DNA from 3 places in the Thermorhabdus hydrogeniformans genome. Region 2 is predicted to be linked to each of the others. Evidence: riboswitches for the same ligand, from Rfam matches in the RefSeq annotation. Region 2 holds a riboswitch; each other region holds the start of a gene.
The links. A riboswitch is a leader RNA that binds a small molecule or an ion and turns the genes downstream of it on or off. The one in region 2 is predicted to bind cyclic di-GMP.
Positions count from the first base shown of each region.

Region 1: linked by a shared signal. The riboswitch ahead of flgB (flagellar basal body rod protein FlgB) and the one ahead of ACKX14_RS15220 (helix-turn-helix domain-containing protein) in region 2 are both predicted to bind cyclic di-GMP.
Region 3: linked by a shared signal. The riboswitch ahead of ACKX14_RS10970 (HU family DNA-binding protein) and the one ahead of ACKX14_RS15220 (helix-turn-helix domain-containing protein) in region 2 are both predicted to bind cyclic di-GMP.

Region 1 covers NZ_JBJYKD010000009.1:66,123-69,393, reverse strand. Annotated here, with positions in the region: gene hslU (ATP-dependent protease ATPase subunit HslU) at 1-390, shown strand, start outside; gene codY (GTP-sensing pleiotropic transcriptional regulator CodY) at 423-1,208, shown strand; cyclic di-GMP riboswitch class I at 1,302-1,392, shown strand; gene flgB (flagellar basal body rod protein FlgB) at 1,580-1,966, shown strand; gene flgC (flagellar basal body rod protein FlgC) at 1,968-2,405, shown strand; gene fliE (flagellar hook-basal body complex protein FliE) at 2,434-2,721, shown strand; gene fliF (flagellar basal-body MS-ring/collar protein FliF) at 2,741-3,271, shown strand, end outside.
Region 2 covers NZ_JBJYKD010000056.1:2,134-5,404, forward strand. Annotated here, with positions in the region: gene ACKX14_RS15205 (stalk domain-containing protein) at 1-44, shown strand, start outside; gene ACKX14_RS15210 (hypothetical protein) at 222-551, opposite strand; gene ACKX14_RS15215 (sigma-70 family RNA polymerase sigma factor) at 603-1,040, opposite strand; gene ACKX14_RS15220 (helix-turn-helix domain-containing protein) at 1,117-1,380, opposite strand; cyclic di-GMP riboswitch class I at 1,514-1,601, opposite strand; gene ACKX14_RS15225 (hypothetical protein) at 1,881-2,105, shown strand; partial or broken gene ACKX14_RS15230 (group II intron reverse transcriptase/maturase) at 2,394-2,570, shown strand; gene ACKX14_RS15235 (group II intron maturase-specific domain-containing protein) at 2,765-2,986, shown strand.
Region 3 covers NZ_JBJYKD010000022.1:36,476-39,746, forward strand. Annotated here, with positions in the region: gene ACKX14_RS10950 (permease) at 1-415, opposite strand, end outside; gene ACKX14_RS10955 (ArsR/SmtB family transcription factor) at 476-796, opposite strand; gene mobA (molybdenum cofactor guanylyltransferase) at 887-1,528, opposite strand; gene ACKX14_RS10965 (hypothetical protein) at 1,512-1,742, opposite strand; gene ACKX14_RS10970 (HU family DNA-binding protein) at 1,879-2,148, opposite strand; cyclic di-GMP riboswitch class I at 2,359-2,441, opposite strand; gene ACKX14_RS10975 (transcription repressor NadR) at 2,712-3,221, shown strand.

The sequences.
Region 1 (3,271 bases), on a different contig from region 2:
GACCTCATACCGGAATTGCAGGGCAGATTTCCCATCCGTGTAGAACTGAAGAGCCTGACTGAAGAGGATTTAAAGAAGATTTTAATAGAACCTAAAAATTCTCTAATTAAACAATATACTGCATTGATCGAAACAGAAGGTATAAAAATCCATTTTACAGACGATGCTATTGATGAAATCGTAAAAGTGGCAACATATGTCAACCAGCAGTCGGAAAACATCGGTGCCAGAAGGCTTCATACAGTGATGGAAAAATTGCTGGAAGATATTTCTTTTAACGCTCCGGAATTAAAATTAACCCAGAGCGAAATAACCATTGACAGAAATTTTGTCAGTGAAAAACTGAAACATATAATCAAAGATAAAGACCTAAGTATGTATATTTTGTAAATTATAATAAATTACCAAAAGGAGGAAAAACAATGAGTGAAAGTCTACTGGAAAAAACAAGGAGAATCAACAAATTGCTGCAGAGATCCGCGGGTTACCCCGTAGATTTCAATGAAGTTTGCAAAACCCTTGGAGAGGTGTTATCCGCCAATGCCTACGTGGCGAGCCGCAAAGGAAAGGTCCTGGGCTATTATCTGATGGAAGATTATGACTGTGATGCGGTCCAGGAAGAGGTTTTGCAGGAGAAGATGTTTCCCAAAGAGTACAACGACAAGCTTCTGGAAATCCATGAGACCAGATCCAATTTGCCCCATGAAACTCTGGAGTGCGTTTTTGATAATGACACCAAATGCACCCATCCGGAGAAATTGACAACCATTGTGCCAATAAACGGCGGGGGCGAGAGATTGGGGACGCTGGTGCTGGCCAGATTCGGAGAAAAATTCACCGACGAAGATCTGGTGCTGGCCGAATACAGCGCCACCGTGGTGGGAATGGAAATATTGAGATCAAAGAGCGAAGAAATAGAAGAAGAAGCCCGTAAAAAAGCCGTCGTACAGCTGGCCATCGGAACACTGTCTTTTTCTGAGCTGGAAGCGGTGGAACATATTTTTGAGGAACTGGACGGCAACGAAGGGTTATTGGTGGCCAGCAAGATAGCCGACAGAGTTGGAATCACCAGGTCGGTCATCGTCAATGCCCTACGGAAATTTGAAAGCGCGGGGGTTATTGAATCGCGTTCTCTTGGCATGAAGGGAACGTATATAAAGATTTTAAACGATAAGCTCCTGGAAGAGCTCAAAAAAGTAAGGGCTTAAAAATGCGTGAAGAATTTCACGCATTTTTTTTATTAACAAGGAGGATTTTATCGATTTTTGTCTAAAATGTATATTAGCCAAATTAATAAATTATCCCTAAAAAGGCAAACTTTACCGAAAGGAAAGGTCGCAAAGCCGTGGGGCTAAGGCGCGCGTAAAGCGCTATGCCGGCTAGGCTGCTGAAAGGATAGAAAAGGGGATTCTATCTTTTTGCAGGATAGATTTTTTTTATAAAATCACCATAATATTATTTATCAAAAAAGGAATTTCCATTTTTTTGGCGAATTTAGTAATAATACGCAAACAAGGTAAAAAAAAGTCGAAAAAAAGAAGGTGATTTATATATGAACTTATTCGGAGATATTTCATTGATGGAAAGATTGCTGGATGCAAAATGGCTTCGAAACCAAGTGCTTGCCAACAACATAGCCAATGCGGATACGCCTGGGTTTAAGAGGTCTGACGTTTATTTTGAAGAATACCTAAGGCAGGCTATAAAGGATAAAACTGATGGAAGAAATCTTGATTTAAAGACGACCAATCCGAGACATATTGCAAAAATCAATTCTCTAGATAATTTGGAGCCAGAGGTTATAAGACAAGACGAAACCACGTTTAGAAACGATCAGAACAATGTTGATATTGAAAAGGAAATGGTGGAACTGACAAAAAACGCCCTTTCATATAACCTTCTGGCGGATCAGATTCAGAGAAAGTTAAAATTGATGCAAACCGCTATTAACGAGGGGAGGAAGTAAATTGGGCTTGTTTGATTCTTTAGATATCAGCGCTTCCGGCCTCACCGCCCAAAGGCTCAGAATGGATGTCATATCAAACAACATAGCCAATGCAACTACCACACGAACCCCCGAAGGAGGACCTTATCGCAGAGAAAGGGTGATTTTCCAGGAAAGGAGAAATGAGTTTTCTTTTGAAGATATTCTGACAAGATCTATGGATGTGGGAAAAGGTGTCAGGGTTGTGGCTGTGGAAAAGGACCCTGCTCCCTTTAAACTTGTGTATGATCCAACTCATCCGGACGCGGACCAGAATGGGTACGTGAGGATGCCCAACGTCAATATAGTAACCGAAATGGTGGACATGATATCCGCCGCAAGAAGCTATGAAGCCAACGTGACGGCGATAAATACCGCAAAAAGCATGATAACAAAAGCCATGGAAATAGGAAAGGTATAAGGACAAGCAATAGGAGGGAGATGAGCCTTTGAACATTTCCAGGATCAACGAAACTACGCCAGGCGTCTTTGCAGGGGCTATAAAAGAACAGGGGCAGAAATCCTTTCAGGACGTTTTAAAAGAGGCCTTGGAATCGGCAAACACATTGCAGCAAAACTACGACCGGGCTTTGAATGAACTCATCCAAGGAAATGAAATAAACATACATGATGTAATAATTGCCGGCGAAAAGGCAAGGCTCTCTTTGGAACTCACTCTGCAGATACGGAATAAGGCGATTGAAGCATACCAGGAAATCATGAGAATGCAGGTATAGCGGGCGAAGGTGGAAGTAAATGGAGTTTATAAACAAGTTACGGCAGCAGGTGAGCGATTTCTGGCAGAGCAGAAATAGGGCGCAAAAGGTAAAGCTGTTGTTAAGCGCTTTTTTTGCAATCGCCGCAATAGGCTTTATAACTTATTTCGTGAGCAGGCCTGTGTACGCCCCGCTTTATACCAACCTGGATGTCAAAGATGCGGGAGAAATTATTAAAAAACTCGATGACATGAAAATCCCCTACAAAATCGAAGACGGTGGCAAGTCAATTCTCGTAGACCCCAAGCTTGTTTATAAAACGAGATTACAGCTGGCCCAAGAGGGTCTGCCCAAAGGCGGCACAATTGGTTTTAGCGATGTCTTTAACAAAACCAGGCTCGGCGTCACCGATTGGGAAAGACAGATACAATACAATCAGGCTCTAGAGGGCGAACTTGTAAGGACCATCGAAGAAATGGCGCAGGTCGAGACGGCGAGGATACATATTGTCCAGCCCAAAAAAACCCTTTTCATAGAGCCGGATTCAAAGGCCGAGCCTTCCGCAGCCGTT
Region 2 (3,271 bases):
CTGATACAGGCACTATTATATCGGATAAAAAAGAAGAACAGTAACGAAAAAATTTATTTATTTAACAAACATTTTTTCCACATAATATAGGTGTAAAAATCAGGGTAAAGATACACATTCGAAATTACCGAAACAAAAAAGAAGAATTTACAAAAAATATTATTTGTAAGGAAATTGTATTTGAGATTGCGTAATTACTCCAAGGGATTTGCGCAGACCATCTAGCCGCAGCCAGGCCGTCTGGTTTCCCGGGATATATCCTTTTCTCTTGGGAAGTTGAACATGCTGTCGCTTAATATGTGCCAGCTCCCCATGGCCGACGTGGTCACCAGCAGGCCGTTGAGAAAAATAAGCGGAATGTTTATGATGCTGAACTCATGCCGGGCAATGCTGGTAATCATTACAATTGATTGTGCAACGAGAAATACAAGCCATCGGGTCCGGATCAGCTTGAAGCATCCGGATTCTTTAAGAAATTCCACCACCATCACGGTGGCGGTAACGGCGCCGGTTAAGGTACCGAGAGAGGAGTAAGTGAACTGGTCCTGCACGGGATTTCACCTCACTTTTAAACGGATTAATTCAGCCGCCGGGTCTGTATATTAAGATAAATCAAATTGAGATAAATGTTTTTTCAGCTTTTTCAGAGCCCTATTCTTTATCACGCTAACTGCCGGCTGGGATATTCCCAAATTTTCGGCAACCTCCTTTTCCGTCAAATCTTCAAACACCGTAGCTTTTATTACCTTTTGCTGGCGCGGCGTCAGGAGCGACAGAATTTCCAGAATAAAAATCCGGTCTTCGGCTTCGGCCAGCGTATCGGTTTTATCCGCAATCGTATCGATTAGTTCCACTATCTCATTTCCGGCATCATCGTTAATCTTTTGATTTAAAATAAACAATTCGTGCTCCCGCAGATGTTTTTGTTTTCTGACCAGGCGGTTCGCCTCATGACGCAATCCGGTCAAAAGCCATGCCGTAATCCTGATTTCCTCGAGATCAGGCTCAATGACATCCTGGATGTGAGCCCATGTTTTCACCTCCCCCTCTTTGTTTACCGGGCAAGTCCTCTATATATAAAAGAGTTAATAAGGGTCGATTTTTATAACCTCCCTGTCAGTTTTTTTTAAAAAATTTTTTACCCCCATTATTCCTGATATACCGGCTTAGTTCGTCTCTTCCCCAGGTCGTGTTTGGCCTGTAGTTTTTTATAGCGTTCAATATCCATTCCGTCAGGTCCGCTCCCGCGTCTTCATCCCCCAGGCGGCGTGTGTATTTTTTTACAATAGCCTTAAACCGGTCAACCACCTGGTGGGCGGCCTCCTCGTCGCCGTTTTTCGCCCTGCGTATCAAATCCTTCAGTTTTGGTCTGTTATGCAACCTAAAGCCCCCCTTTTCCAATGAAAATGGTTCACAAAAAACCCGTTCTAAGGCTCCGGCGCGTTTTTATATCGTTTGGTGAAGTGACAAAAAAACCCGCTCTCGAAAGAAAGCAGGCTTATCCATCAGATTCAGCGGCAGCCAGGCTGTCATAGCGCAACAGCGCCTTAGACCCTATGGTTTTGCGCCCCCACCTTTCGATGAGTTTGCCGTTATCACCGAGTTTTTTCTTTTTCCACTGTTTATTTATTCCACATATTACTTAAATTTCCTGCTTACCCGGTCCAACTGGCGCTTTTCAGGGGCTAACCGGCGGAATTTCGGTTATAAACGGCCAAAAAACCGCTACGCCGTTCATACCCAAAAAACCGCCAGTTGTACCGGAAAATCCGCCAGTTGTTCTTATGGGGGAGGAAATTCAAAAAAGAAGACGTCAAAGAAATTACACAAAAAGCCATACAAATTTAGAAACCCTTGACAGATTATGGGAGGAATTTAGAATGCTAAATGTGTTCAAGTATGCCGAAGAAAGAGGGAAACAGGAAGGCTTTCTTGAAGCATTAAATAAACACAGCCGCGCAAAAAACTCGGCTTTTTTTAGTGTGCCGCGTGCCCAGCAAAGCCGCAATTTGCTTGCCGGTGAAAGTCCGGTACCGGTAGCCGCCAAGGGGCCGGTTAGCTTCAGGGCTGGTTGTGTCAGAAATGATACGGTCAAAGCGCCCTGAATATGCAAGACTTCAGACCGTAACATAAAGTGAACTCTGCAGCGCTGTTAGAAAACCCATATGGGAGAACAGAGGATGGCGAGCCTCTGGCGTATGGGCGAAGCCCATGGAATGTGTGAAGAACTTGGATGCAACACAGAGGAATCCTCCGGCGTAGGGGAGACGGTATGAAGTTACAGTAGATTGCGGAACTGGGGAGGCCCTACCCTGCACGGGAAACCGTAAAGAGAAAGCATATAAGCCAAAAGGGTGAAGTTGCTATTCTGTAGGGAGGGAGTCTGAGGGGGAAGCAGAACCAGAAGATTTCATGCACTATACGACAAGCTTTGGAGAAAAGACATACTATGGAAAGCGTGGTTCAACGTAAAAGAGAATGCCGGAAGTGCCGGTATCGATGGCCAAACCATTGCCAAGATAGAAGAAATAGGAGTAGAAACAGTACTAAACGAAATAGCCGAAAACCTAGACAACATAAATCACGATAAACTTATGAAACTGGTCGAGATGGCTGAAAGCAGGCATCATGATAGGAGGAGAATTCAAAGAAAGTGAACTTGGGAGTCCCAATGAAAAGACAAGGATAGTATCAATGTGGGAGGGCAAGAATGGCTTCGATTTCCTTGGGTACCATAACAGGATGGTAAAATGTAAAAGACTGGATGGCCGGGAATATTATTATCCAGACACTTAACAGGAAAATCACCGGATGGCGTAACTATTACCACCGCTCAAGATGGGATAAACTATGGCAATTAGACAAATACATCCATACTAAACTTGCTGTATGGTATAACGAAAAGAGGCACCGCAGGAAAAGAAGAGATTTCCTGAAACTATGTGCACTTTTCAAAAACATGGGACTAAAACTTCTATCTGCATAGTTCGAATGCTGAAGGAAGAAGAATATTGGAAAGCCGTATGAGGGAGAACCTCACGTACGGTTTGATGAGGAGGGGCTGGGAGCTCCAGCCCTTCACTCTAACGGCATGGGCGAGCTTCGGCGGCGAAAATATACATGTGGCTGTCAGCAGCGACCGTTAGCCGATGGGGCTATTTTCCGCCGTTCAGACGCGATTTTCCGCCAGTTGGACCGGAAAAACCGCCAGTTGGACAAAGATGGAAGGAAATCAGGAAACTGCGGAGAATATTTTATCAAATAAATTTAA
Region 3 (3,271 bases), on a different contig from region 2:
GAATCCTTGCCGTCATTATTATTGCAAGCACGTTAATAGCCGGTCCGGAGTAGAGAAACGCTATGGCAGGCCCCAGCCCCGCCCCCCTTTTGTATATTCCTGCAAAAAGGGGCAGTACAGTGCAGGAACAAACCGCAAGAATTGTCCCGGATACCGATGCCACGGCGTATGAAACCCACTTTTTTGCCTCGCTGCCAAAATACTTAATAACTGCTTCCTGTGATATAAAATTGGCGATGGCGCCGGCTATGAAAAGTGCGGGGATAAGGCATGTAAGAACATGAAGCCTCGCGTAATCCTGAAGCATATATAAGGATTCAAGTACTGCACCGGTAAATCTGTGGCTTGTAAGCGGCATATAATAGGCCGCCAGGAATACGCCTACAATTATAACAAATTTTTTCCAGGTCTGCATAATTTTCTCCCCTTTAAAATTTTAACTTTGCTCATGTGAAATCGCAGTATAAACCGATAATTATGAGTCTGTGAAAAATCCGATTTTAGCCGTAATATCCTCTTTAATGATGTTATCGACGCAGCGGAAAAAGTCCTGCACACATGGAATCCTTAGCTTATATAAAACCATAAGGCCCTCTTTACGGCTATCAATTATGCCGGCATTCTTTAATATGGACAAATGCTTTGAAACCGTAGGCTGATCAATCTGCAGCTCTTTCACAATTTCGCATACGCAAAGTTCTTCCGCCGACCCAAGAAGGTCCAGGATTTTGAGCCTTGTGGGGTGTGCAAGTGCTTTAAAAACGGATGACCTGACTTCGTAAATATCACGCGGCATCTGTATCATCTCCTCACCGGCAATAAATATTATGTTGGCTATATTCCTATATTAGCATATAGTTAGTACAGTGTCAATAATCCCGCATCGTCACCTGTCATTTATTAATTCATATATTTCTATTGCTTTTCGGTAATCCTCCCACGTGTTAACGTTAAAAAAATCATACGGGCCCGTTTTGCAGGGCAGATTTTTTATATCGACAAAATTGGTTTTAACCTGCCGGTACAGGCTCTGGACTTTAGCCGCGCCCGGGGAGTTCAGCAGCTTTTTAATTTGTTCGATACATGTCTTTCTGTACACGGAATGAAGAGGTTCCACGTAATTGTCCTTTCTGGGGCAGGTCACATCCCACCCTGCGCTTGATTTAATCAAGTATTTTATTAATTCCTCATTTAAAAAGGGCATATCGCAGGCACAAAAAAAACCCGCTTCACCCTTCATTTTTATTAATCCCGTATAAATCCCGCTCAATGGCCCTCGGCTTTCCGTTTCATCAGTATATATACTGAATTCCGGGTTTAAATCAAGCAGTTCTGCCGGGCTGTTTGCCACAATAAAAACCTCATCAAATATAGGCGCCAGTACGGAATATATTCTTTCAATAATGGTCAAACCCCCGATTTTCAGCAGTGCTTTGTTTTTTACTCCGATCCTTGAAGACTTACCCCCGCATAAAACAACCGCCGAGCAAGCCATTTTCTCCCGACACATATCAAAATTCAACCGCATGTTTTTGATAGATCTCCTTCTTTTCTTCAATACTCATCAGCCTGTCGATTAAGGCGGAAATGATGATTACCCCCGCCACATCTACGATCCATCGGGTAACGGCAAATTCGTAACCCAGGGCTGACATCTCAAAAAGGAACATCGGTATTTTAAGTGTAGACCATGCTCCAAGAAATATCAATATACAAGTGTAAAAAAAACGGCAGAATAACATTCCGCCGTTTTTAGAAAGGGAATTTATTTATTTTAAGGGGGGATTTGCCCATCCTGTGGTTCAAAAGGTGGTTCAAAAAGGAGCAGGATGGAAAACGGCCATTCTTACTGCCTGAAAAATTTCTCCTCTTTTTCTGTTATGTACTCTTTTTTAACATTTTTCCGGGTGTAAACACCGGAACCGCCCGTGCGGGAATCTGCATTTTTTTACCCGTCACCGGGTTTCTGCCGGTCCTCGCCGCACGTTCGCGCACTTTAAAAGTACCAAAATTTACTATTCTTACAATCTCTCTTTTACTCATGGCTTCCGAGACCACGTTTATAAACTCGTTAATGACTCTGGCGGTATCCTTTTGAGTCATACCGGCCTTCTCCGCCACGGCCGCCACAAGTTCGGCTTTGTTCATAACTCAGACCTCCTTTTCTTATCCAACTTACTTTTGCTCCGCTCAAATTTTTAGCGCCGCCGGCTCCAGAGCCGGCTCAAAGTATATCTTCTTCCGGCAGGAAGCGTGGCCGTTTTCCGGTTTCCAGGCATTTTAATTTTTTTGCACCTGCAATGTAAAATAAAAAACTTCCGTACCGCAAGGGCACAGAAGTACCTTTAAATTCGATACTTCGGCAGCCCGGCTGTCATAGCTTGCGCCTTAGACCCGTGGCTTTGCGTCCCTGTCTTTCGACAGGTTTGCCCTTTTCGGTATCCTCTCATTATATTTTTCTTTATTTTACCATTCGACATTAAAATGGAAAATCCTTCTTTTTTCGATAAAAATTTTAAAATTACACCAATATAAATTCAAGGTATCTTCCCTCGCGAATTTTTGGCGGGAGATGAACGGCAATTCTGTTGCAATATTTTATACGGCGCATTATACTAAAATCATGGAATGTGACAAAACCGGCAGAGGAAGAAGCTTAACTTTTTTAAGCGGCGGTGGATAAACAGCATTAGAAACTGGAGGACTGAAAAATGAGCGCCGATGAACGCAGGGCAAGGATCCTGGACCTTTTAAAGGCGGAAAAAAGGCCGCTATCCGGCGGCGAGCTTGCAAAGATGTTTGGGGTAACCCGTCAGATAATCGTGCAGGACATCGCCATCCTCAGGGCTTCGGGAAACGATATAATCGCCACATCCCGGGGATACATGGCGGCGGAACCCGTGCCCCTCATAGCAAAGAAGGTCGCCGTGAGGCACGGTGATGCCGAGACGAGAGACGAGCTCATGACATTTATAGAATGCGGTTGCAGAGTGCTGGACGTGATCGTGGAACATCCCCTGTACGGGGAACTTCACGGTATGCTCATGCTTAAAAACTCTTCCGATGTGGAAGAGTTTATGGAAAAGGTGAAAAGACACGGAGCCACCCTGCTTTCCAGGCTGACCGGAGGCGTGCACCTTCATACGGTGGAAGCTCTAAATGAAGACTCCATAAAAATGGCTGAAGATGTGCTCCGAAAAAAGGGTATCCTTTTAAAATAATTTTTTTATAAACTATTGACTATACAGGTGTATATGCAGTATAATTAAAC